One region of the Staphylococcus massiliensis genome, then DNA from elsewhere that is predicted to be linked to it. Evidence: a T-box and tRNA genes for the amino acid it is inferred to sense, from the RefSeq annotation. Region 1 holds a T-box; the other holds one or more tRNA genes.
The links. A T-box is a leader RNA that pairs with one kind of tRNA and senses whether it is charged. The one in region 1 lies ahead of ACF3N8_RS07240 (valine--tRNA ligase), so its partner is inferred to be a tRNA-Val.
Positions count from the first base shown of each region.

Region 2: it has a tRNA-Val gene. The T-box ahead of ACF3N8_RS07240 (valine--tRNA ligase) is inferred to sense a tRNA for this amino acid. The anticodon was not compared.

Region 1 is NZ_CP171119.1:1,480,699-1,496,267, forward strand. Features, by position in the region: gene clpX (ATP-dependent Clp protease ATP-binding subunit ClpX) at 273-1,535, shown strand; gene yihA (ribosome biogenesis GTP-binding protein YihA/YsxC) at 1,644-2,231, shown strand; gene hemA (glutamyl-tRNA reductase) at 2,394-3,740, shown strand; gene ACF3N8_RS07205 (inner membrane protein YpjD) at 3,751-4,587, shown strand; gene hemC (hydroxymethylbilane synthase) at 4,617-5,543, shown strand; gene ACF3N8_RS07215 (uroporphyrinogen-III synthase) at 5,564-6,229, shown strand; gene hemB (porphobilinogen synthase) at 6,238-7,212, shown strand; gene hemL (glutamate-1-semialdehyde 2,1-aminomutase) at 7,225-8,508, shown strand; gene ACF3N8_RS07230 (AbrB family transcriptional regulator) at 9,158-10,228, shown strand; gene ACF3N8_RS07235 (DNA-3-methyladenine glycosylase I) at 10,251-10,817, opposite strand; T-box leader at 10,876-11,098, shown strand; gene ACF3N8_RS07240 (valine--tRNA ligase) at 11,137-13,767, shown strand; gene ACF3N8_RS07245 (bifunctional folylpolyglutamate synthase/dihydrofolate synthase) at 13,778-15,040, shown strand; gene ACF3N8_RS07250 (A24 family peptidase) at 15,315-15,569, shown strand, end outside.
Region 2 is NZ_CP171119.1:1,286,917-1,302,485, reverse strand. Features, by position in the region: gene queG (tRNA epoxyqueuosine(34) reductase QueG) at 1-843, opposite strand, end outside; gene ACF3N8_RS06350 (hypothetical protein) at 1,204-1,488, opposite strand; partial or broken gene ACF3N8_RS06345 (amino acid ABC transporter ATP-binding protein) at 1,492-1,925, opposite strand; gene ACF3N8_RS06340 (ABC transporter substrate-binding protein/permease) at 1,918-3,384, opposite strand; gene ACF3N8_RS06335 (PTS transporter subunit IIC) at 3,576-4,631, opposite strand; gene ACF3N8_RS06330 (hypothetical protein) at 4,732-4,995, opposite strand; tRNA gene ACF3N8_RS06325 (tRNA-Leu) at 5,081-5,163, opposite strand; gene ACF3N8_RS06320 (hypothetical protein) at 5,660-5,926, opposite strand; gene ACF3N8_RS06315 (hypothetical protein) at 6,129-6,392, opposite strand; gene ACF3N8_RS06310 (MFS transporter) at 6,582-7,742, opposite strand; gene ACF3N8_RS06305 (hypothetical protein) at 7,915-8,382, opposite strand; tRNA gene ACF3N8_RS06300 (tRNA-Gly) at 8,674-8,748, opposite strand; tRNA gene ACF3N8_RS06295 (tRNA-Gly) at 8,763-8,837, opposite strand; tRNA gene ACF3N8_RS06290 (tRNA-Cys) at 8,849-8,923, opposite strand; tRNA gene ACF3N8_RS06285 (tRNA-Gln) at 8,929-9,000, opposite strand; tRNA gene ACF3N8_RS06280 (tRNA-His) at 9,013-9,085, opposite strand; tRNA gene ACF3N8_RS06275 (tRNA-Trp) at 9,088-9,161, opposite strand; tRNA gene ACF3N8_RS06270 (tRNA-Tyr) at 9,173-9,253, opposite strand; tRNA gene ACF3N8_RS06265 (tRNA-Thr) at 9,258-9,333, opposite strand; tRNA gene ACF3N8_RS06260 (tRNA-Phe) at 9,339-9,411, opposite strand; tRNA gene ACF3N8_RS06255 (tRNA-Asp) at 9,422-9,497, opposite strand; tRNA gene ACF3N8_RS06250 (tRNA-Met) at 9,509-9,582, opposite strand; tRNA gene ACF3N8_RS06245 (tRNA-Ser) at 9,604-9,696, opposite strand; tRNA gene ACF3N8_RS06240 (tRNA-Ile) at 9,707-9,780, opposite strand; tRNA gene ACF3N8_RS06235 (tRNA-Met) at 9,807-9,880, opposite strand; tRNA gene ACF3N8_RS06230 (tRNA-Ala) at 9,913-9,988, opposite strand; tRNA gene ACF3N8_RS06225 (tRNA-Pro) at 10,007-10,080, opposite strand; tRNA gene ACF3N8_RS06220 (tRNA-Arg) at 10,091-10,164, opposite strand; tRNA gene ACF3N8_RS06215 (tRNA-Leu) at 10,183-10,271, opposite strand; tRNA gene ACF3N8_RS06210 (tRNA-Gly) at 10,279-10,353, opposite strand; tRNA gene ACF3N8_RS06205 (tRNA-Leu) at 10,357-10,438, opposite strand; tRNA gene ACF3N8_RS06200 (tRNA-Lys) at 10,444-10,519, opposite strand; tRNA gene ACF3N8_RS06195 (tRNA-Thr) at 10,526-10,601, opposite strand; tRNA gene ACF3N8_RS06190 (tRNA-Val) at 10,613-10,688, opposite strand; rRNA gene rrf (5S ribosomal RNA) at 10,700-10,814, opposite strand; rRNA gene ACF3N8_RS06180 (23S ribosomal RNA) at 10,888-13,811, opposite strand; tRNA gene ACF3N8_RS06175 (tRNA-Ala) at 13,958-14,033, opposite strand; tRNA gene ACF3N8_RS06170 (tRNA-Ile) at 14,043-14,119, opposite strand; rRNA gene ACF3N8_RS06165 (16S ribosomal RNA) at 14,224-15,569, opposite strand, start outside.

The sequences.
Region 1 (15,569 bases):
AATAAATCAAGTTAAAACTTTATGTTGATTGCATACAAATCTAATCTAAAAGATAAGCATTAAAATTTGACTATACCTTAAATTTTGTTATATTTTGATAAGACTCCAAAACAAGCGTCATTTTGGTTAATAAATAAAGAGAGATTTACCATTAATTCGCACATTTACACAAAACTAAATATATATCTAAATTAATTTGAACCGAAATGACCTTAAATTTGCATAATAAAGTGTGAAATAGTATAGTCGGTAAGGAATAGGGGTGTAAAAGTATGTTTAAATTTAATGAAGGTGAAGAAAACTTAAAATGTTCATTCTGCGGAAAAGACCAAGATCAAGTTAAAAAACTTGTCGCAGGTAGTGGCGTTTATATTTGTAATGAATGTATCGAATTATGTTCTGAAATCGTTGAAGAAGAACTAGCTCAAAAAGATACAACAGAAGTTACAGAATTACCTACACCTAAAGAAATTATGGAACAGCTTAATAATTATGTTATCGGCCAAGATAAAGCTAAAAAATCTTTAGCTGTTGCTGTTTATAATCATTATAAACGTGTACAACAACTTGGACCTAACGAAGATGAAGTTGAATTACAAAAAAGTAATGTTGCTTTAATCGGACCTACAGGTAGCGGTAAAACATTACTCGCTCAAACTTTAGCTAAGTCACTTAACGTACCATTTGCCATTGCAGATGCGACAAGCCTTACTGAAGCGGGTTACGTTGGTGAAGACGTTGAAAATATCTTACTTCGTCTTATTCAAGCTGCAGACTTTGATATTGATAAAGCTGAAAAAGGTATCATCTATGTCGATGAAATTGATAAAATCGCACGTAAATCTGAAAATACGTCAATTACACGTGACGTTTCAGGTGAAGGTGTACAACAAGCCTTACTTAAAATCTTAGAAGGTACAACTGCAAGTGTGCCTCCTCAAGGTGGACGTAAGCATCCTAACCAAGAATTTATTCAAATTGATACAACTAATATTTTATTCATTCTTGGCGGTGCTTTTGATGGAATCGATGATGTTATCAAACGTCGGTTAGGTGAAAAAGTTATTGGTTTCGCTAGTAATGAAGCTGATAAATACGACGAAGACTCCCTACTTGAGCACATTCGTCCAGAAGACCTTCAAACGTATGGTTTAATCCCAGAATTTATCGGTCGTATTCCAATTGTAGCGAACCTAGAATCACTAGACGTTGAAGCCTTAAAAAATATTTTAACGAAGCCTAAAAATGCGCTTGTTAAACAATATACGAAAATGCTAGAACTTGATAATGTTGATTTAGACTTCACTGAAGATGCGCTTGCTGCAATTAGTGAAAAGGCTATTGAACGTAAGACAGGTGCACGTGGTCTAAGATCAATTATTGAAGAAGCATTAATTGAAATTATGTATGATATTCCATCATCAGATGAAGTAGCTAAAGTCGTGATCACGAAAGATACGATTGAGAATGAAGATGCTCCTGAGTTATATGATTCAGAAGGTAATCTTGTTAATGATGAAAAAACATCAGCATAATCAAACTGCTTAACAATTAGATTGGTGCATTAACGTTGTTTAATGTATCAATCTTTTTTTAATGGGTATGAGTGAAACTATATCAAGTAATTAAGTGAGGAAGAAATTATGGAAATCAATCCTAATGAAATTGAATTATTAATTAGTGCTGTCCGAAAAGACCAATATCCAGAAACAGGTTTATCTGAAGTTGCTTTAAGTGGACGTTCTAATGTAGGTAAATCTACATTTATCAATAGTATGATCGGGCGTAAGAACATGGCACGTACATCGCAACAACCTGGTAAAACGCAAACGCTCAATTTCTATAATCTCGATAATAAGCTCGTGTTTGTCGATGTACCAGGATATGGTTATGCCAAAGTGAGTAAGAAAAAGCGCGAAGAATTCGGTAAGATGATTGAAAAATATATCACTGAACGTGAAAGTTTAAAGCTCGTTGTCCAATTAATCGACATCCGTCATAAACCGACTGAAGATGATATTCTTATGTATGATTATTTAAAACACTTCGATTTACCGACTTTAGTTATCGCAACGAAAGAAGACAAGATTGCTAAAGGTAAGGTTCAAAAGCATATTAAAGTGATTAAAGAAGCGCTAGAACTTGAGCCTGAAGATCAAATTATTAGTTATTCATCTTTAAATACGAATAAAAAGCAAGTTATTTGGGATGCGATTGAAAGTTATTTATAATCGTTATAAAGACGAGATAAGTATTAGGGCGAATGATGATGAAATTCGACAAAATTATGACGATAGATTAAAATCTTTCTAATTTAGGCGTTATCGTATCGCATTGAAAATTAGCCCTATGTTACAATATGAATAATGGAAATTTAAGAAGGGGCGTTATACATGCATTTAATTGCAATAAGTATTAATCATCGTACTGCAGACGTTTCATTACGTGAACAAGTTGCTTTTAAAAATGATGAAATCGAGCGTGTTCATACGCAATTATTTGATACGAAATCAATTTTAGAAAATGTAATATATTCAACTTGCAACCGTACAGAAGTATACGCTGTTGTAGACCAGATCCACACAGGGCGTTACTATATTCAACGCTTTTTAGCGCAATCATTTAACATGGAAGTTGATGACATTAAAGATATGTCAGAGGTATTCATTGGTGATGCAGCAGTTGAACATTTATTTAAAGTTATGACAGGCCTAGATTCCATCGTTCTTGGTGAAACTCAAATCTTAGGTCAAATTCGTAATGCATTCTTTACTGCACAAGACATGCATACGACAGGAACGATCTTTAATCATTTATTTAAACAAGCGATTACCTTTAGTAAACGTGCACATCATGAAACAGATATCGCAGACAATGCTGTTAGCGTATCATATGCTGCGGTAGAACTTGCGAAGAAGGTATTCGGTAACCTTCATAAGAAACGTGCGTTAATTATCGGTGCCGGTGAAATGAGTGAATTATCACTGCTTAACTTGAAGGGTGCAGGTATGACAGATATTCACATTGTTAACCGTTCCTTTGAAAAAGCAGATGCACTTGCCTCTAAACACAATGTTATGAGTCATGATATGTCTCAGTTAACGACATTACTTCGTGATGTTGATGTGGTGATTAGTTCCACTCGAAAAGATGGCTTTGTACTTGATCGTGACATGGTGCAAGATGCTACGATGCAACGCCATAATGATTCATTAGTAATGATTGATATCGCTGTACCTCGTGATATTGATCCAAAGGTCGCTGACATCGATTGTGTATTCAACTATGACGTAGATGATTTAAATGGCTTAGTAGACGCAAACCTTAAAGAACGTCAATCAGCAGCCAATGAAATTTTATCTATGATTCCAAATGAAATTGATGCGCATAACGATTGGGTAAACATGTTAGGTGTGGTACCTGTAATTCGAGCTTTAAGAGAAAAAGCGATGGGTATCCAACAAGACACAATGGCAAGCATCGACCGCAAATTACCTGATTTAAATGAGAGAGAACGTAAAGTGATATCTAAGCACACGAAAAGTATTATCAATCAAATGCTTAAAGATCCAATTAAACAAGCTAAAGAACTTAGCAATGATAAAAATAGTAAAGCGCGTTTAGAATTATTCCAAGAAATCTTTGATATTGATGTTTTAGATGAATATCAACAAGAAATTGAAACGCGTAAGTCATATTCCAAGAAGCGCAGTATCTTTAATTTAAATCATTTAACATGATGGTGATGTCATGCAAGATTCAATATTTATACGTTTTCATGAAATTATTCTTTTAATCTATGTCTTAAGTATAGGTTTTTATTTCATTGATTTTATTAAACACAACTACAAAGTTAAAATGCTCGGTGTCTATACACTTGGGATTGTTTGGGTTTTGCAAACAATCTCTTTAACTATGTTTATAATTGAAACGAGAGACTTTCCGTTTGGGTCGATATCCGAAGTATTTAATGTTCTAACCTGGCTCATTATACTCGTCTCTCTAATCACACACCGTATTAAGCGATTAGACTTTTCAATATTTTTATTAAACCTTATAGGATTTACGCTACTTACCTTGCACACTTTCCAACCTACACAGTATAGTTCAGGTGGTTTAAGACTTGAAGCTGTAAATGAACTCCTGATGATTCACATTTCACTTGCGATTGTAAGTTATGTCGCTTTTGCTTTCGCATTTGTAAATGGCTTACTCTTTCTCGTTCAATATCGTAACCTCAAGGAAAAGCGCTTTGACCATTCGTACTTCAGAATTGGTAGCGTAGCCTTCTTAGAACAATTATTATTCTACAGTACGTTAACGGGATTTATTATTCTTGTCTTAAGTTTAATATTAGGTGGTCTGTGGGGTTTATTTACGATAGGTAGTGGTATCTTACTTGATCCTAAGGTTATCTCTTCATCAATTATCGCTTTATTGTATGGCATCTTTATTTGTTTATTCGTACGACGTAAGCTTAATCCAAAACATTTAATCTATATCAATATCGTGTTATTTTTGCTTTGTATGATTAACATGATCGTTATCACGCAATTATCCACGTTCCATCAATGGACAGGGAAGTAATGTTTAGCCAATTTTGTTAGGAGGCAACTATGAGAAAATTAATCGTAGGTTCTAGACGTAGTAAATTAGCACTTACACAAAGTAAGCAATTTATAGAACAACTTAAAAGTGTATCTGAAGGGCTTGAAGTTGAAATTAAAGAAATCGTTACGAAAGGTGACCAAATTGTAGACCGTCAATTATCTAAAGTTGGCGGTAAAGGGCTTTTCGTGAAGGAAATTGAGCAAGCACTTTATAATCATGAAATCGATTTAGCGATCCATTCGCTAAAGGATGTACCGAGTGTCATGCCTGAAGGTTTAACGCTTGGTTGTATTCCTGACCGTGAGAATCCGTTTGATGCGTATATTGCGATTGACCATGTGCCATTAGATGAACTTAAGCCTGGTAGTATTGTTGGTACAAGTTCGTTGCGTCGTGGCGCGCAAATTCTCGCTAAATATCCGCATCTTGAAATTAAATGGATTCGCGGTAATATTGATACGCGCTTACAGAAGCTACAAGATGAAGATTATGATGCGATTATTCTTGCCGCTGCAGGTTTAAAACGCATGGGTTGGCCAAGTGATATGGTTACGACGTACTTACAACCTGACACGTTAATCCCGGCTATCGGTCAGGGCGCGCTTGGTATTGAATGCCGAAGTGATGATACAGAATTATTAGAATTACTTCAGAAGGTGCATAATGCATCTGTTGAACGTTGTGTGACGAGTGAGCGTACGTTCTTAAAAGAAATGGACGGCAGTTGTTCAGTACCTATCGGTGGTTATGCGACTGAAGATGATGAAGGTACGATTACGTTTACAGGTCTAATTATGACGCCTGATGGTAAAGAGCGTTATGAATGTACGAAAGAAGGCACTGACCCAGTAGCTTTAGGTAAAGCTGTTAGTGATGAACTTAAATCACAAGGTGCTTATGAAATTATTAAAAACTTAAATGAAAATCAATAATACGTAAGGAGGGCTAATTTATGAAACCGACGATTATTATGACACAGTCTACGCGTTATCAACATCCTGATGCGCATGTGTTACATCTACCGTTCATTAAAATTAGTCCTCTTTCTTTACCTTCGAACTTTAATAATCAATCGTATGACTGGTTAATTCTAACGTCTAAAAATGCGGTCACACATTTTAAACCCTATTTAGACCATATCCATTATAAGAAGCTCGCAGTTATTGGAGAAAAGACGAAGCAACTGTGTCATGATTTAGGTTTGAAGGTGGACTTTTGTCCAAAGGACTTTTCACAAGAGGGGTTTCTTGAAGCATTTCATGGAAAGGAAGGACGTGTTCTGATTCCAAGTAGTCTTAAGGCACGACCTAAACTTGCTGAAACGCTTCGAAATCGTGGTTTAGAAGTTACAAAACTTGATTTATATGAGCCAATCGCACATGATAAACATATACAAGAAGCAATTCAATTAATTGAAAGTAATCTAATAAATGTGTTAACATTTGCTAGTAGTTCAAGTGCACGCTATTACTTTTCAAAGGGTGGCGATACGACGTTTCAACATTATTATGTGATTGGTCATGAAACGTTAAAAACTGTTGAAAGTTATGGTGCAAGCGCTAAGGTGGCGCCAATTCAGACGCTAGATGCTATGATGCAAACAATATTAAGAAAGTAGGCGACAATATGCAATTTGATAGACACAGAAAATTACGTAGTTCAGCGACAATGCGTAACATGGTGAGAGAGACACATTTACGAAAAGAGGATTTAATTTATCCAATCTTTGTTGTTGAAAAAGACGATGTTAAGAAGGAAATCAAATCTTTACCTGGTGTTTACCAAATTAGTTTAAATCTGTTACATGAAAAAATTAAAGAAGCTTATGAACTTGGTATCAGAGGCTTAATGTTTTTTGGTGTACCTAATGAGAAAGATGATGTAGGTACAGGTGCTTACCATAATCATGGTGTCATTCAAGAGGCAACACGCATTTCTAAATCGCTTTATGATGACATGTTAGTTGTTGCGGATACATGTCTTTGTGAGTATACGGACCACGGTCATTGTGGTGTAATTGACCCGGATAAAAAAGATGTCGATAATGATAAATCACTAGACTTACTTGTTAAGACGGCTGTATCTCAAGTAGAAGCAGGTGCAGATATTATCGCGCCAAGTAATATGATGGATGGCTTTGTGGCGACGATACGTAAAGGTTTAGATGAAGCGGGTTATGAATATGTGCCAATTATGAGTTACGGTATTAAATATGCGTCAAGCTTCTTTGGACCGTTCAGAGACGCCGCAGAATCAACACCATCATTTGGTGACCGTAAGACGTATCAAATGGATCCTGCTAATCGCTTAGAAGCATTCCGCGAATTAGAAAGTGACTTGAAAGAAGGTTGTGACATGATGATTGTGAAACCTGCTTTAAGTTATTTAGATATCATTCGCGATGTGCGTAACCGTACGAATGTACCAGTTGTTGCTTATAATGTAAGCGGTGAATATAGTATGACGAAAGCGGCAGCTTTAAATGGTTGGATCGATGAAGAGAAAGTTGTTATGGAACAAATGATTTCAATGAAGCGTGCAGGCGCAGATATGATTATTACGTACTTTGCTAAAGACATTTGTCGTTATTTAAATCAATAAGGAGGCCAATTCATGCGTTACAATCAATCAATTGAAGCTCATCAGAAAGCTGAAAAACTAATGCCAGGTGGTGTTAATAGCCCCGTTCGTGCATTTAAATCTGTAGATACACCAGCCATCTTTATGGATCATGGTGAAGGGTCTAAAATTTATGATATCGATGGTAATGAATATATCGATTATGTGTTAAGCTGGGGACCTTTAATCCTAGGACACAAGAATCCTCAAGTTATCGAGAAATTACATCAATCTATCGATAAAGGTACAAGCTTTGGTACGTCAACTTTAGAAGAGAATAAGTTAGCTGAACTTGTTATTGAACGTGTACCATCTATTGAGAAGGTACGTATGGTGTCATCAGGTACTGAAGCGACACTTGATACGTTACGTTTAGCTCGTGGTTATACAGGTCGTAATAAGATCGTTAAATTCGAAGGTTGCTACCACGGTCATAGTGACTCATTACTAATTAAAGCAGGTTCTGGCGTAGCGACATTAGGTTTACCTGATTCTCCAGGTGTCCCTGAAGGTATCGCTCAGAACACAATTACAGTTCCTTATAATGACTTCGATGCCATCAAAGTAGCGTTCGAAGAGTTTGGTGACGATATTGCAGGTGTTATCGTCGAGCCAGTAGCAGGTAACATGGGTGTTGTGCCGCCTAAAGATGGCTTCTTAGAACATCTACGTGACATCACTAAAGAACATGGTTCATTACTTATCTTTGACGAAGTGATGACTGGATTTAGAGTAGGCTATAACTGTGCGCAAGGTTATTTCGGTGTGACACCTGATTTAACTTGTTTAGGAAAAGTCATTGGCGGTGGCTTACCGGTAGGCGCTATCGGCGGTAAAGCTGAAATTATGGACCATATTGCGCCAGTTGGTGATATCTATCAAGCAGGTACACTATCAGGTAACCCACTCGCAATGACAAGTGGTTATGAAACGTTAAGTCAGTTAACTGAAGAAAGTTACGAATACTTTAACGAACTCGGTGACTTATTAGAAGAAGGTCTTAAAGAGGTATTTAGTAAGCATAACGTACCAATTACAGTAAACCGTGCTGGCTCAATGATTGGTTACTTCTTAAACGAAGGTCCTGTAACAAATTTTGATGAAGCAAACAAAAGTGATTTAGAATTATTTAGTAATATGTATCGTGAAATGGCTAAAGAAGGTGTCTTCTTACCGCCATCTCAATTCGAAGGTACGTTCTTATCAATGGCGCATACTAAGGACGATATTGAGAAAACAATTCAAGCTTTTGATACAGCGTTAAGTCGTATTGTTTAACTTTCGTTTTAATAAAAGGGCGATTGTAAGATAACGTTTGATCCAAGGCATTTTAGCTTAAATGCTCTGAATGTCTTGGGTCTTTTTTAGTATTTAATTGTAGTTTGGTTGTTTATATTTATTAGAGAATGGTTTGCTTTTCGCTATGCCTTGCTTACTTAGCTTGTTGGATTGCTCATGCAATCCTCTATGCAAGGGACCTTCCTGTGGCGTCGCTTTGAGCTAAAGCTTCGCTTGGATCTCCCTTCCTCACAGTGCCACGGGAGTCTCAAAGCTTGCATTCTCTAATACTTTTAAAGACAATTCAATTAGATTTAATTAAAACTAGCCCTTATAGCATTAAAGATACTGGTATTACAATTCCTTAAACAGCTGACTCCTAGGGGTGGGGCCCCGGCAAAGGAATTTGCGTAAGCAAATTATCAAGCTATACAAGCCGGGGCTTAAGCGTGGTGCAAAGTAGCAATGCTACTTTGTAAGTCCAACTAGCAAACTGGAAGTTTGAGTTGGACTTTAGAGACTACAGGCTCAGGCCACGCCCCAGGAAAGCATGCTGTTTATTGGAATTGTTTTAATAAAATACGTTTTAAACCAGATATACTTTTATTTTTTTAGATAGGCTCATTTAAGCTTTATTAGGAGGGATGATTTGAAACGAAGTGATCTCAATAAAGTAATCATCTTACTATTATCTGTCGTATGTGGCTTTATCCTACAAGCATTACATATCATATTACCTTGGATGTTCGGTCCCATTATTGCAAGTTTAATTTGTACGAAGCTTTTCAAGATGCAAATTAAATGGCCGACATGGCTAAGTAACCTTGGGTTAATAGCACTCGGCATTCAAATTGGAACGTCATTTACGAAGACCGTAATCGGTGATATCAAAGATGATTGGATTTCTATTATATTAGTAAGTATCTTATTGCTTATGCTTGCGTTAATCATTTCTATACCTTTCAGAAAGATAGCGGGCATCAATCGAGAAACGGCGATACTAAGTGTTATCCCAGGTGCGCTCAGCCAAATGCTTGTCATGGCTGAAGAGAATAAGAAAGCGAATATGTTGATCGTGAGTTTGACGCAAACTTCACGCATTATCTTCGTCGTGATGTTGGTACCTTTATTATCATTTCTCTTCCAGGAAAAGGATGCTAAGAACCAATCGAGCTTTGACACGTCGTATCTAACTGAGACGCTTAATATTTGGCATGTGTTGATACTTGTAGCAGGTATCGTTGTCGTATATTACATCATGAAAGCAATCAAATTCCCAACTAAAATCTTATTAGCACCGATTGTTGTGCTTATCGTGTGGAATTTATCAACGGAAATCACGTTTACGCTAGACCCGTGGTTAATCGCCATTGCGCAAATTATTTATATGATTCGAATTGGGCTACAAATATCGAACTTACTAAATGATTTAAAAGGGCGTATCGCGATTGCAATTGCCTTTCAAAATATCATGCTTATTTTAACGGCTTTACTTATGGTGATCGTATTACATTTCTTTAATCATCAATCTATTAATGAGTTGTTCTTAGGTGCTGCACCTGGAGGCATGAGCCAGATTATACTCGTTGCATTAGAAGTAGGCGCAGATGTGGCGATGATTTCAAGCTATCACATCTTTAGAATTTTCTTTATCTTGTTTATCATCGCGCCTCTAGTTGGCTATTATTTAAAATACATGAATCAAAAAAAGCAGGAATGAGGTATAAGCTCATTCCTGCTTTTTATTTGTTCTCAGGGTTGTTAGGGCAATCTACAAGATGTCCATTGTACATCCCACAAGCTTCCATAAAGGAGTAAACAGTTACCGGTCCTAAAAACTTAAAGCCATATGTCTTAAGATCCTTAGATAAGCGTTTAGCACGTTCATCAACTGTAATAGCTTCACGTTCTTCTCGTGTTTTAAATTTAAAATTAATAGGTTCATGGTCTACATATGACCATAGAAAATCGCTAAAACTTCCAAATTCTGCTTCAATCTTTAGAAAGCCTTTTGCTTGAGAGACAATGGCTTCTAATTTCTTGCGATTATGCACAATATTAGGAAACGACATTAATTCATCGATGTCAGCTTCAGTCATTTCAGCAACTTTAGTAGGTTCAAATTGATGAAAGGCGTCTTCATAGCTTTCCTTTTTCTTAAGTATCGTTAACCAGGAAAGACCGGCGTGCTGTGATTCAAGGGCAATTAATTTAAACAAGTCTTTTGAATTATACATGGGTTGTCCCCAAACGTTGTCGTGATATGCGATATAGATAGGATCTTTCGTTCCAAAAGCACAAGGGTTCATGTGTAGCAACCTCCCGTATATTGACTTATGACCAATATCAGTATACTATATTAAAGTAGATGAATATAGTTTAGGGAAGAGTATGTTATGTGACGTTTTAAGAGAGTGTACGTGTGCTGTGAGTACATAGCGTTCATAATTGAAGGTAGCCCGAGATAACTTTTGCTGAAATGGGAAAGACTAGGTAAAAGCGTGATTGAGCGTTAATCAAATTGGAGTGCTTCATAATACGTTGTTATTATGTCGAATATAGGTGGTACCACGGAACATCCGTCCTATTATGGACGGGTGTTTTTTATATTTTAAGGAGGTTTTTGATATGGAAATGAAGCCTAAATATAATCCAAATGAAGTTGAAAGTGGTCGTTATCAAAAATGGTTAGACCAAGGGCTTTTCAAAGCAGGACAAGATGAATCTAAAGAAACATACACGATTGTGATCCCGCCTCCGAATGTGACAGGTCGTTTACATTTAGGTCATGCATGGGATACAACGTTACAAGATATGATTACGCGTATGAAACGTATGCAAGGTTATGACACATTATATTTACCAGGTATGGACCATGCTGGTATTGCGACGCAAGCTAAAGTGGAAGCTAAGATGCAAGAACAAGGTATTTCACGTCATGACATTGGTCGCGACAAATTTATGGAAAAGGCTTGGGACTGGAAAGAGGAGTATGCGTCATTTATTCGTGAACAATGGGCGAAACTTGGTCTAGGCTTAGATTATAGTCGTGAGCGCTTTACTTTAGATGAAGGTTTAAGTAAGGCTGTTAAGAAAGTCTTTGTGGATATGTATAACAAAGGTCTGATTTATCGCGGCGAACGTATTATTAACTGGGATCCTAAAGCGCGTACGGCTTTATCTGATATTGAAGTGATTCACGAAGACGTTGAAGGTAAATTCTATCACTTTAAGTATCCATATGCGGATGGCGATGGATATATTGAGATCGCGACGACTCGTCCTGAAACAATGCTTGGTGATACAGCGATTGTGGTTAACCCTGATGACGCGCGTTATCAAGACGTTATTGGTAAGTATGTGACGTTACCGATTGTAGGTCGTAAGTTACCAGTTATTGCGGATGATTACGTTGATATGGAATTCGGTAGTGGTGCGATGAAAGTTACGCCTGCACACGACCCGAACGACTTTGAAATCGGTAATCGCCATGATTTAGAACGCATTGTTGTAATGGATGAATCTGGTTGCATGAACGATAAAGCGGATAAATACGAGGGTATGGATCGCTTTGAATGTCGTAAGCAACTTGTTAAAGACCTTGAAGACGAAGGTTTAGTTATCAAGATTGAAAGTCATATGCACTCAGTTGGTCACTCAGAACGTAGTGGCGCGATTGTGGAACCTTATCTTTCAACGCAATGGTTCGTTAAGATGAAGCCGCTTGCTGAGCGTTCGCTTAACAACCAAGATACTGATGAACGTATCGAATTCGTTCCGCCTCGTTTTGAAAAGACCTTTGCGAGATGGATGAATGAAATTAGAGACTGGACTATTTCTAGACAGTTATGGTGGGGTCATCAAATTCCAGCTTGGTATCATAATGAAACAAACGAATTATACGTTTCAGAAACGCCACCTGAAGACATTGAGAATTGGACGCAAGATCCAGACGTTTTAGATACATGGTTCTCAAGTGCGTTATGGCCGTTCTCAACGCTTGGTTGGCCAGATGAAGATAGCGCAGATTATAAACGCTTCTACCCAACTAACGTGCTTGTGACAGGTTATGACATCATATTCTTCTGGGTAGCACGCATGATATTCCAAGGTTTAGAATTTACAAATCAAAAACCATTCAACGACGTGTTATTACACGGCTTAGTACGTGCTGAAGATGGCCGTAAAATGAGTAAATCATTAGGTAATGGTGTAGACCCAATGGATGTTATCGATGAATACGGTGCAGATAGCTTACGTTACTTCTTAGCTACAGGTTCATCACCAGGCCACGACTTACGTTACTCAACTGAAAAGGTTGAATCTGTATGGAACTTCATTAATAAGATCTGGAACGCTGCACGATTTAGCTTAATGAATATTGGTGAAGACTTTAAGTATGAAGATATTGACTTAAGTGGTGAATTATCACTAGCAGATAAATGGATTTTAACGCGTTTAAATGAAACGATTCAGACGGTTACAGATTTAAGTGATAAGTATGAATTCGGTGAAGTTGGTCGTAACTTATACAACTTTATTTGGGATGAATTCTGTGATTGGTATATCGAAATGAGTAAGATCCCGATGAATGGTGACGACGAAGCGCGTAAACAAACAACACGTTCTGTATTAAGTTATACATTAGATCAAATTATGCGTATGTTACATCCATTTATGCCATTTGTAACGGAACATATTTGGCAAAACTTACCACATCAAGGTGACTCTATTGTTACCGCATCTTGGCCGAAAGTCGATACGTCACTTCAATTTGAAGATAGTAAAACGACGATGGAACATCTCGTAGAAATTATCAAAGCAGTACGTCAGTCTCGTTTAGAAGTGGATACACCACTTTCTAAAGAAATTCCGATTCGTATTCAAGCTAAAGACGACAATGTTAAAGCAGTTCTAAACGACAACCGCGACTACATCGAGCGATTCTGTAATCCAAACGAACTCGTTATTGATACTGATGTTGAGATTCCTGAAAAGGCTATGACATCAGTAGTGACTGCAGGGGAAGTGATTTTACCATTAGAAGGTTTAATCGATATGGATAAAGAGCGTAAACGTTTGGAAAAAGAACTTGAAAAATGGCAAAAAGAATTAGACCGCGTTGAAAACAAATTAGCTAACGAAAACTTCGTTAATAAAGCACCAGAAAAAATTATCCAAGCTGAACGTGATAAACAAAAAGATTACCAAGAGAAATACGATGGTGTAAAATCAAGAATAGAACAATTAAACGTATAGGAGTCTTACTATGAATTACCTAGACAGCTTATATTGGATACATGAGCAAAAGAATTTTGGAATAAAACCTGGTGTTAAACGCATGGAATGGATGCTAGAGCAACTAGACCATCCTGAGCGTCAAATACGAGGTATTCACGTTGGTGGCACGAATGGTAAAGGATCAACTGTTTCCTATTTAAAGAGTGCGCTTGTCGACAATGGTTATGACGTTGGAACGTTTACGTCTCCATATATTGAAACGTTTAACGAACGTATCAGTTTTAACGGTCATCCTATCACGAATGATGAACTTGTAGATCTTGTAGCGCGTGTTAAACCGATATGTGAGGCATTAAGCGTTGAAACAGATCTTGGTACGGCAACAGAATTTGAAATCATTACTACAATGATGTTCTTATACTTTGGTCAAATCAGACCTGTAGATTTCGTTATTGTGGAAGCTGGTCTCGGTGTTAAAAATGATTCAACAAACGTCTTTAAGCCGATCATGTCTATCTTAACAAGCATCGGTTTAGATCATACTGACATTTTAGGTCAAACATACCTTGATATCGCCCGTGATAAAGCACATATCATTAAAGAAGATACGCCAGTGATATATTCAGTCAAAGATCCAGACGCTCTGAAATACATTCGCGAGTTCGCAGAGAAGAGTAATGCGAAAGCGATTGAAATTGGTCGAGAAATCACGGTTATCTCAGAAGATGATGAATTCACGTATCGCTATAAAGACTATGAACTTGAGAATTTAGTGCTGAATATGATTGGTGATCATCAAAAAGAGAACGCTTCATTAGCAATTACTGCGCTGTTAGAGCTTAAAGAAGCAGGCATCGTTGAACTCGATTTCAATAAGATGATAGACGGCATTGAAGCGGTTAATTGGACAGGGCGTTTAGAACAAGTTAGCGAATCACCATTAATCATTTTAGATGGTGCACATAATACTGAGAGTATTGAAGCCTCGGTAAAGAGTATTCGTGACTATTATCATCTTGATCAGGTAGACGTATTGTTTGCGGCGATAGACGGTAAACCTGTTCAATCTATGATTCATCAGTTATCTCAAATCGCGACAACGTTCAATGTTACGGATTTCGACTTCCCTAAAGCACTACCACGTCATACGTTATATGACGAAGTCGAACATGATAACAAGGCCTTAATTCACGACTATCAAACATTCATCAAAGAATACGAAGGACCAGGTTTATTAATTGTTGGAAGTCTATATTTTATTAGCGAAGTTAAATTAAATATGAAATTTTAATCCCCTTGAAAAGCCCTTTAGATATACGATGATGTTTTCGGAACAGCGTAGCGTTTGTAAGGGTAAAGGATTGAAAACATTTCTTAAGTTATTAACTTAAATAGAAGAGGTTAGGGCGACATATCGCTCTAACCTCTTTTTTTGGCGTTTTATATGTAAGTTAAGATGCAGTTTTGGATAAAGTGTATCTTTTTATTTATTTTAATAAAAATTAAATATTATTGTTATATTATTAGACGCAATGTGGTATGCTTATTTCAAGGTGGTCGATGTTATGTATGTTTTATTAATTCTGTTAAGTTCATTGATGTTCAGCTTCTTATATCAACTATGCTTTGTAGTTGATCTTAAATTTAAATATTTCACATCGCGCTCTAAATGCGACGCATGTCGTTCAACGCTTAGAAAAAGAGATCTTATTCCCGTCGTTAGTTATCTCTTACTCAAAGGGCGAACGCATTGTTGTGATAAACCTTTATCACGCTTGTATTTAGTTGGTGAAATTTTAATAATTGCATGCATCACATTG
Region 2 (15,569 bases), 190 kb from region 1:
GCGATTAGACATTTGAAGTAACGGAACAAGACGGGGTTTCAATGTTTCAGGCTCAAGCACAATATCTTCTTGCGTCGTATTAATACCTCTATTCTTCGGACACACTTGCTGACACGTGTCGCAACCATAAAGACGGTTACCGATCTTGTAACGATATTCATCAGGCATGTAACCTTTCGTTTGCGTTAGAAAGCTGATGCACTTCTGACTGTTTAATGACCCGTCACCTACTAAAGCACCTGTCGGACATCGGTCGATACAAATCGTACAGTCACCGCAACTATCCATAATAGGATCATCCGGTTCAAACGGAATACTCACGAGCATTTCACCGAGATACGTCCATGTACCTAATTTCTGATTTAGAATGAAACCATTTTTAGCGGCATAACCAAGTCCAGCACGTTCAGCAACAGCTCTGTCGGATAACACACCCGTATCAACCATAGACTGAATATCAACATCAGGCACGCGCGCTTTAATAAAGTCAGCTAACTTATTTAAGCGAATACGCATGATACTATGATAGTCCATACCCCAAGACGCACGCGCAAACATACCACGACGATCACCACGCTTACTACGTGGTGCGTTCGGTAATTTATTCGGATAGCCTACCGCAATCGCGATAATTGAACGTGCAGTTGGTAGACTAAACTTAGGATTCGTTCTTAACTCAATATCATCCGTTGCTTCAAATCCTGAAGCGTACCCTTTTTCATGATATGCCTTTAACCGTTGTTTCAGCTCATCAAATGGATCCGCAGTCGTAAAACCAATCTCATCGATCCCGATTTCATGTGCATATGCAATGATTTCATCCTTCAATACACGAGTATCCATCTTATCCCTCCGTAGAAATTGACGTATTAATTTTATCATATTTTACAGTGAGCGTATGTATCGTTACAGACTTTTTCTCCATCCCCACTTGAAAAGCCCTTTAAGAAATTGATGCCCTTTCGAATCTAAATAATTTGTTTAGCTTGAGACATAAGTTGTGAAATAGAGCATTTAAACTTTATTGTTTGCAATTCTCAAATCAGCTGACTCCTAGGGGAATAGCATGAGACCGGAGACTACAGGCTCCGGCCATGCCCCAGGAAAGCATGCTGTTTAAGAGAATTGTTTAATAAGTCTCAAGCCCTTTTCAAAAAGAAGAACCGTTCGAATAGTTTAACTACCCTAACGGTTTTCATATGCTTATAAAACGCGATTTAGAAATTGCTTCGTTCGTTCATGACTCGGTTTCATAAATAGCGACTCTGGTTCACCCGCTTCAACAATTTGGCCATCTGCCATAAAGATTACTTTGTCACTAACCTCTCGCGCGAATGTCATCTCATGGGTTACAATAACCATCGTCATACCTTCTTTCGCAAGTTGCTTCATAACGGCTAAAACTTCGCCTACGACTTCAGGGTCAAGTGCTGAAGTTGGTTCATCAAATAGAAGTACCTCAGGATTCATCATTAACGCTCGTGCGATTGCGACAAGTTGCTTTTGCCCACCGGAAAGTGTAGAAGGATAACTATCCGCCTTATCTTCTAAGCCGACCTTCTCAAGAAGTGCGAGTGCCTTCGTCTTAAGTTCTGACGTTGAAGCCTGATTCAATAATGTTGGTGCTAATACAAGATTTTCAACCACGGTCTTATGTGGGAAGAGATTAAAGTTCTGGAATACCATACCGAGCTTCTGACGGAGCTTATCGATGTTCGTCCCTTTAACGTTACATCTTGACCATTTATAATGACCTGACCTTTAGTCGGTGTTTCGAGTAGATTCATGCAGCGTAATAGCGTACTTTTACCACTACCTGAAGGTCCTATAATCGCTACGACTTCCCCTTGATGAATATCTAAATCAATCCCCTTTAAAATCGCGTTCGTTTGAAATGATTTGTATAATTGGTTAATTTTAATCACTGACACTCATTCTCCCTTCAATATAAGCTAGTAATCGAGATAGTGTGAACGTTAGTACAAAGTAGAATAATGCCGCAATTATGAGTGGTGTGAAAGGATCAAAAGAGGCACCTTGAATGACTTGGGCGTTATACATAATTTCGCTCACACCTATAATTGAAACAATGGATGATTCTTTAATGACTGTGACGAATTCATTACCAAGTGCAGGTAAGATATTCTTGATTGCTTGTGGCATGATGACCGCTTTCATAGATTGTTTATAATTGAGCCCTAAACTACGTGCCGCTTCCATTTGACCTTTATCAACTGCGTTAATACCAGCACGTATAATTTCCGCGATATATGCGGCACTATTGATAATTAATGCGATAATCCCACATACGAGTGCTGAAATATCTAAACCAAGTACCGCTGTCGTTCCGAAGAACACTAAGAATACTTGAACGAGTAACGGTGTCCCTCGAATAAATTCGATGTATACGACTGCTAGCCATTTTAAAGGTATGAAAGGACTTAATTTCATTAAGGCAATGAGCCCACCTAATATTGCACCTGCAAGTACACCTATTATAGAAACGATGATCGTGTTCTTTAAACCTGTTGCTAAGAACCCGCCGTACTTCGCCAAGAACGAACCATCATCTAACATTGCTTTACCAGCCTTTTCCTTATATTGATCAATGAGGCCTTTATCCATAATATCTTTTAGAACTGTATTCACTTTTGCCATTAAGATTGGAGATGATTTAGGCATCGCGATCGCCGTTCCTTTATCTTTCGTATCAAATTCCCCTGGTGCGAAGGTTAATTCTGGATTCTTCATTAAATATGCTTCTGCTACAGGCCCTTCAATTGCTAAACCGTCAATTTTCCCTGTCTTTAATGACAGTATAAGTTCAGGTACACGAGCTAGAGCTTGAAGGTCTGAGTCAGGTAACTCATTCTTAACAAGTTCTTCTTGGGTCGATTGCTTTTGCGCACCTACCTTCTTGCCATTAAAGTCTTTGATATCTTTGAACGTATCCTTATCTTTCTTTTTCATGATCATCTTCTGTGGAACTTCCATATAATCTATGGAAAAGTCCACTTCCTTCTTACGTTCGGCTGTAGGCGTTAATGCTGAAATTAATAAATCTACCTTGCCTGTTTTAAGTGCGCCGAGTAACGTATCGAATTGCATATTCACGATTTGAAGTTCAACACCTAAATCCTTTGCGATACGTTTCGCTACTTCAATATCAATACCTACATATTCACGTTTACCATTAATTTGTTTCTCAAATTCATATGGCGCGTAATCAGCGGATAATCCGACACGTAAGACCCCTCGTTTCTTTATATCTTCCCATGTTTTGTCCGTTTCTTTTCCTAAAGCTTGACTTGTTAATGAACTCACGATGAGCAGTAACATTAATATGACTGACATAATCTTGGTGTAAATTCGTGATGTTGTCATGGCAGCCCCTCCTCTATTATGATTAATGATTATACAACCACATGAATTATTATGCAATATTTAATTCATATTTTTTTAAATTCCCTTTTCATATAGAAAAAGACCTGAGATGCTAAGATCTCAGGTCATCTAAATCAGACTTATTAAACGCACGTGGCTTTTCAAAAGGGAAAATCGATGGTGCATGTAGGTTATTTAACTGTTTCGAATTTAAATATCTTGTCATCGTAGCCTGGTAACCACTTCTTACAAACCTGGTGGACAATAAAGCCGCACACGAAAGGTATAATGAAATAACCAAAAATGAGTAAGATGATATTCATAGTCGTATCCCCGTCCATGCGATTTAATGCATTGAGTGGACCGACTAATCCAGTATAACCAAAGCCAGCTGACATTGGCGTTCCTTTAATGCCGATTAAATAGGTGATGATACCGGCGATGACACCATTTATAAATAATGGCACCGCGATAATTGGATGTTTAAAGTAAACAGGAATCATCATCTTAGCTGCACCGACAATAAGGATCAGGTTAATACCTGTAGCATTAATACGTAGTGAACCGAATATAAACGTTACGCAGGCTGCAACAATACCCATATTGGCAGCACCACTGCCTAGCCCTGTTAAACTAATCGCAGTTGCGATAGCGACTAAAGAAATCGGTGTCACCATAAATAATGAGTAGAATACAGCGATTAGAATACTCATTAATAACGGATTAAGTTCTGTGAAACCATTGATCAGTTGACCTAGCGCTTTCGTTACCTTTGAAACATGTGGCAACGTAAGCAGCCCTATTACAGCACTGACAACTGGTATTAAGACAGGCAAGATAATCATATCAAATGAGCCGAACTTTCCATTTAAGAACATATATAATAAACAAGCAATCGTAAGTACGATAATTAAGTTAATAATATCGCCTATACCTTTTAAAACAATCGCCCCATCTTGAAAATGAAGCGCACCAGAACCAATCATACAAGCAGTTCCTACCATTGCTGAACCTGGACCACCGAATTTAAGCGCATTCGCAGCAAGCACACCAATAATGAATGACATAAAGAATTGAATAACTGTAACGATTTGGTAAATTAATTCTAAAAAAGGTTGCCCTTCCTTAAAGAACTTCAGCAATTCACCTAGCAAAGCATTTGGTAATAATGCGATTACTACCCCAGCACCAATGGCGTTTAGTAAATTGTTGAAGAAACTTTTGAAGGAAAACTTCGATTCTTCCATTGTTAATAATCTCCTTCTATTTGTTTACAATATCTATAATCATAGTATAAGGCAGGTAAAACTACAATAGGAGATTGCATATTTCGGTATCTTATTGCACTTAGAACGGAAGTCCGTTCCAAGCGATGATCCATACAAGCGGTGTTAGTATCGCAAAGCCTATCGCATTAAGCATAACGATTGGTTTCCAGCTACGATTATGAAGCATAGGTATAAACGTTAAAAGGATTAAAATTAAGCATATCGCCGGGAAAATAGTCATAGGTATGAGTGCTTTGTGCGTATCTAATATAAAGTGCGTACTTTGTGAAATGATAAAGTAAATATAATTAAGCAAACTGATAATCGTGAAAAACGGTTTCATAATGCCTTCCTTTCTCTTTATGGCTATTGATAATAGTTTTAACAAAAAAAGACGTTTCCCCATTAAATGAGGAAACGTCTCTTGATACCAGTGGCCGGGCTCGAACCGGCACTCTTATTCAGAACTAGATTTTGAGTCTAGCGTGTCTGCCAATTCCACCACACTGGCTAACCTTTAGAAGTTCAAAATATTAATCTTGTATCGATTAATATTTTATTGATTTAATATATTATACTATTAGTTAGACGTTTCGTCAATATGGTGCGATTGCTTAGTAATCAAACTACATGATAAAAAATCGAGCGAGTATATAGGCTAATACGATATTAACTATATTTAAGATCGCACTAATTTTCCATATCTTATGATGGCTTTTTAACGTCTTTGATAGACCCGATGAAACTAAGGCTAATATGAAGGATGTTGCTACGAATAGCGGTACCCCAATCAAACGCCAAAACGCATCTTGAAAAATAACCATCGTAAACGAGAGTTGCGTATAATTCAAAATATTTAATATCCAGCATATATGACGATTCATAACATCACCTTCCTAAGCAATTGCTAAAGATATTCAATGTTTGCTCTTACATTGTTGAAAGTGACCACTTTAATCTATACATTTCTAACTTAGTATGAATGTATGAATTAACCTTTATAAAATTTAAAAGCCTACCCACATGAAATAAAAAATAATTGGGATAATAATAACTAAATTTAATACACAAAGTAGAATGTTTCTTACAAAGCTACTATCCGAGATTTTCTTAGCGCGTCTAAGTATAACATCTACAATTAAAATGATGATTGACGTACCGGCGAATAGAGCCACAAGGCTAAAGCCATCAACGACCTTGTTGTAACTTGCGACAATTAATAGTATAAGAAAGATGTAATTTAATATTTGCAGTAATCGCATTACGTTTTTCATCGTCGACACTCCTTTCTAATTTGATAAACTAAGTAAGTTTTTAAGTGTTTATTGAACTTTTTTTAAATGCCTTGCAATTAAGCATTAATCGAAATTCAACTCATTTCGTAAAACTTTTCTAAAGGGCTTTTCAAAGGTAAATAAAGGTCTTAACTGTGATGTCTTGATAATAATGTAAAAAAGCACTCAATTTGAATAGACGTTATTGTAAAGCAAACATGACGAACGTAGTTGTAAGCGTAACTAGGACATTTAAACCATTTAGGATCATGCTTACCAACCACAAGCGTTTGTGGTTCGTTGTATAGCTATGCATAAGTACTGAAACGAATAGTAAAACGACTGACGTTATCGCTAACACAAACATTCCAGCGAATAAGTTGCTTAAGCTATTAAATAAGATGATGAGTACGAATAAAGGTAAGTAGTTAAGTATATTGATACCAATTCCTACGATACGTTCCATATAATCACCTCTTGAGCGTTTCGTTTATAAACTATGATTAGAACCCCAAAAACGTTTCATTTAACATAACATAATGATATATTTTATATAAGTTTCTTTTAGTAAATAAGCATACTTAAATACGATAACATAATTTATGAAATAATTGCATATAAAAAAGAACTAGATCATATCTAGTTCTTGAATTTATTATCTAATTTTAGGTAAGCAAGTTGACGCGATAAAGCCTATGAATAGTAGTGCCCCTATCGACGTAAACATGATTGTATAATTGCCAATCGCTTGGATGTAACCAATGATAATTGGAGATACTGCTGTACCTAAGAATAATAAGAAGGTATTAACTGAAAGGAAGAATCCTTTGTTTTCTTTAGTTAATAAACCAATCTTAGAAATTAAGCTTGGAACAGCGAATGAAACACATGTAACGAATAAGACACTTAATGTCCCTATTATAAGAATGTTTTCAGAAAGTCCTAGTAGAATTAAGAAGACACTACCAAATAATAAGGCAAAGAATAAAACTGTTTTAACACTGTAACGGTCACTTAATCTACCTGAAGTTAATGATAGTATCATACCAATGACACCTAATAATTTAATGATATATGCGACTTCAGTACCTGCATTAATCTGAGGTGAGTTTAAGTAAAGATTTAAAACGGCATACATATTAACGAAACTCATCAATAATAGAAATGCTATAATATACGTTAAAATGATGCTTTTATTTTTACTAATTGATTTAAAATTACTAAAGAAGCTAATGATATCAATGTCAGCTTGTTTGTATGGACTTTTAGGTATAAAAAAGATTACTGCGATTAATGATACTAAGTAAAGTACACTTAAAATAAGAAAGACATATTGCCAACCTAGTGAAGAAGCGATAAGCTCACTAAAAATTTGTCCGATGACACCTGCTAAAAGGAAACCAGTACTAATAAAACTAATTGCTGTAACACGTTTACGTGCAGGAAACATCTCTGTGACATATGTTAAAGCGACTGGTGAGAATGTCGCTGCAAATAGTCCTTGTAATGATCTTAAAATAATGAAGTATTGGAATGATTGCGCGAATGTAATCGCGAGCGTCATAATAGTTAAAATAAGTAAACCAGCTGAAATGACAACTTTTCGTCCGAATTTATCAGAAAGAATACCATAGAATAAACAACCTATCGCAAATGACAGTGAGAAACATACACTTGAAAGCGCGATACTACCCTTGTCTACGTGCAAACCTTCAGCAACTTGTTGCTCTATAGGAATCGCACAATAAAGACTAATCATCACGAAAAGCCCTATAAAGAAAAGGATAGTAGTTATCCTGTTATATCTTAATGACATGATTAACCTTCTTTCTTATAGAATTCAATATCCTCTATATTAGTTTTAAAGTTAATATTTGTAAATATATATTCTAAAATATGTAATATTAGTAATTTTCTTTTAATTAGGGGATAAACAAAAAGCACTGGACGCGATGTCCAGTGCTTTTAATCTATGTTAAATGATGATATTAATAGTAATAATTGTTATTCGTTACGTTAACAGATGTAACGGCAGTTTCGTTATCACCATAGTGGTTAACTGCTTGTTGTTGAGAAGGATTAGCTTGTCCAGTCTCGTTTAAATTAGTTGGATTGGCTTTGTTGTGTGTAGCTTGTTGACTGACTTGCCCTGAAGCGTTTTGCTGCTCTGAAATTTGAGTTTGAAAATTAGTAGACTGTTTAACACTGTAGTTGTCAGTAGGTTGACCTTGGTCTACTGAATTCGTTAAGCGTACAAGTTCAACGCGTTGTTGATTAGAATTCACTGCTGAATCGATGTGTTGAACAACTTGATGATCACTTACACTACTTTTCAACTCATTTATAGAATCGGCATAAGGAAGTTCAGCTGCTTGAGCAGATGAATTACTCATTAAGAAGAACATGCCGGCTATAATTACAGAAAAGATTAAAGAGCTCAGCGCTTTAAGTTTCATCTATAACCCTCCTATTCAATTATGTTGTCTTGCAAATTAATTATAGCATACTTAATTAGTAAAATTGAAGAAATTTAATACACTTAATCAAATATTCATATTAATTTAACTATGAGTTAATAAACATCTTGAATATAGAGTATTTATAGTTATAACTGATACATATAATTTTAACATTTAAAATAACTGGTTGAATTAAACTATTGAGATTTGAAAAAGAAGGTTTGTTAACTTGAATGGTAGATTTCTAAAAAAAGGCATAAAAAAAGCTTCCATTCTGGAAGTAATAATTGGAGCGGAAGATAGGACTTACACCTATATCTCATTCCGGGAAGGAATGTGTTCTAAGAATTAAACTACTCCCGCATATGAAATTAAAATGGAGCGGAAGATAGGACTTGCACCTATATCTCATTCCGGGAAGGAATGTGTTCTAAGAGTTGAACTACTCCCGCATAAATATCAATGGAGGCGGCAACCGGATTTGAACCGGTGAATAGAGGTTTTGCAGACCTCGGCCTTACCACTTGGCTATGCCGCCAATAACTGGGCTAGCTGGATTCGAACCAGCGCGTGACGGAGTCAAAGTCCGTTGCCTTACCGCTTGGCTATAGCCCATTAATAATAAAGGGCGGTTGATGGGAATCGAACCCACGAATGCCGGAACCACAATCCGGTGCGTTAACCACTTCGCCACAACCGCCATGGCAGGGGCAGTAGGAATCGAACCCACATCAAAGGTTTTGGAGACCTCTATTCTACCGTTGAACTATGCCCCTATTGATATGAGTGGAGGGGGGCAGATTCGAACTGCCGAACCCGAAGGAGCGGATTTACAGTCCGCCGCGTTTAGCCACTTCGCTACCCCTCCAAGATGGTGCCGGCCAGAGGACTTGAACCCCCAACCTACTGATTACAAGTCAGTTGCTCTACCAGTTGAGCTAGGCCGGCCAATATGGTTCAGGACAGAATCGAACTGCCGACACAAGGATTTTCAGTCCTTTGCTCTACCGACTGAGCTACTGAACCATAATAACAATGGCGGTCCCGACGGGAATCGAACCCGCGATCTCCTGCGTGACAGGCAGGCGTGTTAACCGCTACACTACGGGACCTAAATATAAAATTGCGGGAGGCGGATTCGAACCACCGACCTTCGGGTTATGAGCCCGACGAGCTACCGAACTGCTCCATCCCGCGATAATAGTATTTAAATAAAAATGGCGGAGGAAGAGGGATTCGAACCCCCGCGGGCCGTTAAGCCCCTGTCGGTTTTCAAGACCGATCCCTTCAGCCGGACTTGGGTATTCCTCCAAAAATTATATGGACCTTGCAGGATTCGAACCTGCGACCGAACGGTTATGAGCCGTTAGCTCTAACCAACTGAGCTAAAGGTCCTAAATATAATCCGTAATTAATATTAGTGGCGGCGGAGGGGATCGAACCCCCGACCTCACGGGTATGAACCGTACGCTCTAGCCAGCTGAGCTACGCCGCCCTATTATCTATTTCTCTTTATTTTCATTTAAATGGTGGAGAATAGCGGGTTCGAACCGCTGACCTCCTGCGTGCAAAGCAGGCGCTCTCCCAGCTGAGCTAATCCCCCATTACTAAAACTTAGTAGTCGGGAAGACAGGATTCGAACCTACGACCCCTTGGTCCCAAACCAAGTGCTCTACCAAGCTGAGCTACTTCCCGTATAAATGAATGCGCCCGATAGGAGTCGAACCCATAGCCTTTTGATCCGTAGTCAAACGCTCTATCCAGTTGAGCTACGGGCGCATATATTTTAATGAATAATGGTGCCGAGGACCGGAATCGAACCGGTACGGTAATCTCTTACCGCAGGATTTTAAGTCCTGTGCGTCTGCCAGTTCCGCCACCCCGGCAAAATAATGGAGCAGAAGACGGGATTCGAACCCGCGACCCCAACCTTGGCAAGGTTGTATTCTACCGCTGAACTACTTCTGCATATGCGGGTGAAGGGAGTCGAACCCCCACGCCGTGAGGCGCTAGATCCTAAGTCTAGTGCGTCTGCCAATTCCGCCACACCCGCTTAAATGGTGAGCCATAGAGGATTCGAACCTCTGACCCTCTGATTAAAAGTCAGATGCTCTACCAACTGAGCTAATGGCTCTTGAGATGGTGCCGGCCAGAGGACTTGAACCCCCAACCTACTGATTACAAGTCAGTTGCTCTACCAGTTGAGCTAGGCCGGCTAATATTTAAATGGTGGAGAATGACGGGTTCGAACCGCCGACCCTCTGCTTGTAAGGCAGATGCTCTCCCAGCTGAGCTAATTCTCCTATATGTAATAGCTTGGCAACGTCCTACTCTTGCGGAACGTAAGTCCGACTACCATCGGCGCTAAAGAGCTTAACTTCTGTGTTCGGCATGGGAACAGGTGTGACCTCTTTGCTATTGTCACCAAACTATAAGAATGTAACTTATACATTCAAAACTAGATAGTAAGTAAATGATAAAACCAAGACAAAACATTTAAAATTGATTAAGTCTTCGATCGATTAGTATTCGTCAGCTCCACGTATCGCTACGCTTCCACCTCGAACCTATTAACCTCATCATCTTTGAGGGATCTTATAACCGAAGTTGGGAAATCTCATCTTGAGGGGGGCTTCATGCTTAGATGCTTTCAGCACTTATCCCGTCCATACATAGCTACCCAGCTATGCCGTTGGCACGACAACTGGTACACCAGAGGTATGTCCATCCCGGTCCTCTCGTACTAAGGACAGCTCCTCTCAAATTTCCTACGCCCACGACGGATAGGGACCGAACTGTCTCACGACGTTCTGAACCCAGCTCGCGTACCGCTTTAATGGGCGAACAGCCCAACCCTTGGGACCGACTACAGCCCCAGGATGCGATGAGCCGACATCGAGGTGCCAAACCTCCCCGTCGATGTGAACTCTTGGGGGAGATAAGCCTGTTATCCCCGGGGTAGCTTTTATCCGTTGAGCGATGGCCCTTCCATGCGGAACCACCGGATCACTAAGTCCGTCTTTCGACCCTGCTCGACTTGTAGGTCTCGCAGTCAAGCTCCCTTATGCCTTTACACTCTATGAATGATTTCCAACCATTCTGAGGGAACCTTTGAGCGCCTCCGTTACACTTTGGGAGGCGACCGCCCCAGTCAAACTGCCCGCCTGACACTGTCTCCCACCATGATAAATGGTGCGGGTTAGAAAGCCAACACAGCTAGGGTAGTATCCCACCAACGCCTCCACGTAAGCTAGCGCTCACGTTTCTAAGGCTCCTACCTATCCTGTACAAGCTGTGCCGAATTTCAATATCAGGCTACAGTAAAGCTCCACGGGGTCTTTCCGTCCTGTCGCGGGTAACCTGCATCTTCACAGGTACTATGATTTCACCGAGTCTCTCGTTGAGACAGTGCCCAAATCGTTACGCCTTTCGTGCGGGTCGGAACTTACCCGACAAGGAATTTCGCTACCTTAGGACCGTTATAGTTACGGCCGCCGTTTACTGGGGCTTCGATTCGTGGCTTCGCAGAAGCTAACCACTCCTCTTAACCTTCCAGCACCGGGCAGGCGTCAGCCCCTATACATCACCTTACGGTTTAGCAGAGACCTGTGTTTTTGATAAACAGTCGCTTGGGCCTATTCACTGCGGCTCTTCCGGGCATACACCCCAAAGAGCACCCCTTCTCCCGAAGTTACGGGGTCATTTTGCCGAGTTCCTTAACGAGAGTTCGCTCGCTCACCTTAGAATTCTCATCTTGACTACCTGTGTCGGTTTGCGGTACGGGCACCAAGTATCTAGCTAGAGGCTTTTCTTGGCAGTGTGAAATCAACGACTCGAGGAAACGTATTTCCTCTCCCCATCACAGCTCAACCTTATGAGTGCCGGATTTGCCTAACACTCAGTCTTACTGCTTGGACGTGCACTCCAACAGCACGCTTCGCCTATCCTACTGCGTCCCCCCATCGCTTAAAACGATAATAGGTGGTACAGGAATATCAACCTGTTATCCATCGCCTACGCCTGTCGGCCTCAGCTTAGGACCCGACTAACCCAGAGCGGACGAGCCTTCCTCTGGAAACCTTAGTCAATCGGTGGACGGGATTCTCACCCGTCTTTCGCTACTCACACCGGCATTCTCACTTCTAAGCGCTCCACATGTCCTTGCGATCATGCTTCACCGCCCTTAGAACGCTCTCCTACCATTGTCCGAAGGACAATCCACAGCTTCGGTAATATGTTTAGCCCCGGTACATTTTCGGCGCAGTGTCACTCGACTAGTGAGCTATTACGCACTCTTTAAATGATGGCTGCTTCTAAGCCAACATCCTAGTTGTCTGGGCAACGCCACATCCTTTTCCACTTAACATATATTTTGGGACCTTAGCTGGTGGTCTGGGCTCTTTCCCTTTCGAACATGGACCTTATCACCCACGTTCTGACTCCCAAGTTAAATTATTTGGCATTCGGAGTTTGTCTGAATTCGGTAACCCGAGAGGGGCCCCTCGTCCAAACAGTGCTCTACCTCCAATAATCATCACTTGAGGCTAGCCCTAAAGCTATTTCGGAGAGAACCAGCTATCTCCAAGTTCGATTGGAATTTCTCCGCTACCCACAGCTCATCCGCTCACTTTTCAACGTAAGTCGGTTCGGCCCTCCATTCAGTGTTACCTGAACTTCAGCCTGGCCATGGGTAGATCACCTGGTTTCGGGTCTACGACCAAATACTATCTCGCCCTATTCAGACTCGCTTTCGCTACGGCTCCACATTTGCTGCTTAACCTTGCATCAGATCGTAACTCGCCGGTTCATTCTACAAAAGGCACGCCATCACCCATTAACGGGCTCTGACTATTTGTAAGCACACGGTTTCAAGTTCTCTTTCACTCCCCTTCCGGGGTACTTTTCACCTTTCCCTCACGGTACTGGTTCACTATCGGTCACTAGAGAGTATTTAGCCTTAGGAGATGGTCCTCCTAGATTCCGACGGAATTTCACGTGCTCCGTCGTACTCAGGATCCACTCAAGAGAGAAAACATTTTCGACTACAGGATTATTACCTTCTTTGATTCATCTTTCCAGATGATTCGTCTAACATTTTCCTTTGTAACTCCGTATAGAGTGTCCTACAACCCCAATAGGCAAGCCTATTGGTTTGGGCTCTTCCCGTTTCGCTCGCCGCTACTCAGGGAATCGATTTTTCTTTCTCTTCCTCCGGGTACTAAGATGTTTCAGTTCTCCGGGTCTGCCTTCTGACATGCTATGAATTCACATGTCGATAACACAACATAACTTGTGCTGGGTTCCCCCATTCGGAAATCTCTGGATCACAGCTTACTTACAGCTCCCCAAAGCATATCGTCGTTAGTAACGTCCTTCATCGGCTTCTAGTGCCAAGGCATCCACCGTGCGCCCTTAATAACTTAATCTGTTATTAATCATGTGTGTTACTGACCGTTGGTCAATAACTAGCGATTATTTTTTGAATTCAAGCTTAATTAAACTCTTATTCACTCGGTTTTGCTTGGTAAAATCTATTTTACTTACTTATCTAGTTTTCAATGTACAATTATAATGGTGGAGAATAGCGGGTTCGAACCGCTGACCTCCTGCGTGCAAAGCAGGCGCTCTCCCAGCTGAGCTAATCCCCCATATTCGAATGGTGGGCCTAAGTGGACTCGAACCACCGACCTCACGCTTATCAGGCGTGCGCTCTAACCAGCTGAGCTATAGGCCCATCTCACATTTGAATGCTATAAACATTCAAAACTGAATACAATATGTCACGCTTTCTTGTTTATCATTTCAACTTCTTAAGAAGTTGTTCCGTTATATCCTTAGAAAGGAGGTGATCCAGCCGCACCTTCCGATACGGCTACCTTGTTACGACTTCACCCCAATCATTTGTCCCACCTTCGACGGCTAGCTCCAAAGGTTACTCCACCGGCTTCGGGTGTTACAAACTCTCGTGGTGTGACGGGCGGTGTGTACAAGACCCGGGAACGTATTCACCGTAGCATGCTGATCTACGATTACTAGCGATTCCAGCTTCATGTAGTCGAGTTGCAGACTACAATCCGAACTGAGAACGGCTTTATGGGATTTGCTTGACCTCGCGGTTTAGCGACCCTTTGTACCGTCCATTGTAGCACGTGTGTAGCCCAAATCATAAGGGGCATGATGATTTGACGTCATCCCCACCTTCCTCCGGTTTGTCACCGGCAGTCAACTTAGAGTGCCCAACTTAATGATGGCAACTAAGCTTAAGGGTTGCGCTCGTTGCGGGACTTAACCCAACATCTCACGACACGAGCTGACGACAACCATGCACCACCTGTCACTTTGTCCCCCGAAGGGGAAAACTCTATCTCTAGAGCGGTCAAAGGATGTCAAGATTTGGTAAGGTTCTTCGCGTTGCTTCGAATTAAACCACATGCTCCACCGCTTGTGCGGGTCCCCGTCAATTCCTTTGAGTTTCAATCTTGCGATCGTACTCCCCAGGCGGAGTGCTTAATGCGTTAGCTGCAGCACTAAGGGGCGGAAACCCCCTAACACTTAGCACTCATCGTTTACGGCGTGGACTACCAGGGTATCTAATCCTGTTTGATCCCCACGCTTTCGCACATCAGCGTCAGTTACAGACCAGAAAGTCGCCTTCGCCACTGGTGTTCCTCCATATCTCTGCGCATTTCACCGCTACACATGGAATTCCACTTTCCTCTTCTGCACTCAAGTTCCCCAGTTTCCAATGACCATCCACGGTTGAGCCGTGGGCTTTCACATCAGACTTAAGAAACCGCCTACGCGCGCTTTACGCCCAATAATTCCGGATAACGCTTGCCACCTACGTATTACCGCGGCTGCTGGCACGTAGTTAGCCGTGGCTTTCTGATTAGGTACCGTCAAGGTGCGCATAGTTACCTACGCACTTGTTCTTCCCTAATAACAGAGCTTTACGATCCGAAAACCTTCATCACTCACGCGGCGTTGCTCCGTCAGACTTTCGTCCATTGCGGAAGATTCCCTACTGCTGCCTCCCGTAGGAGTCTGGACCGTGTCTCAGTTCCAGTGTGGCCGATCACCCTCTCAGGTCGGCTACGTATCGTCGCCTTGGTAAGCCATTACCTCACCAACTAGCTAATACGGCGCAGGTCCATCTATAAGTGACAGCAAAACCGCCTTTCAAT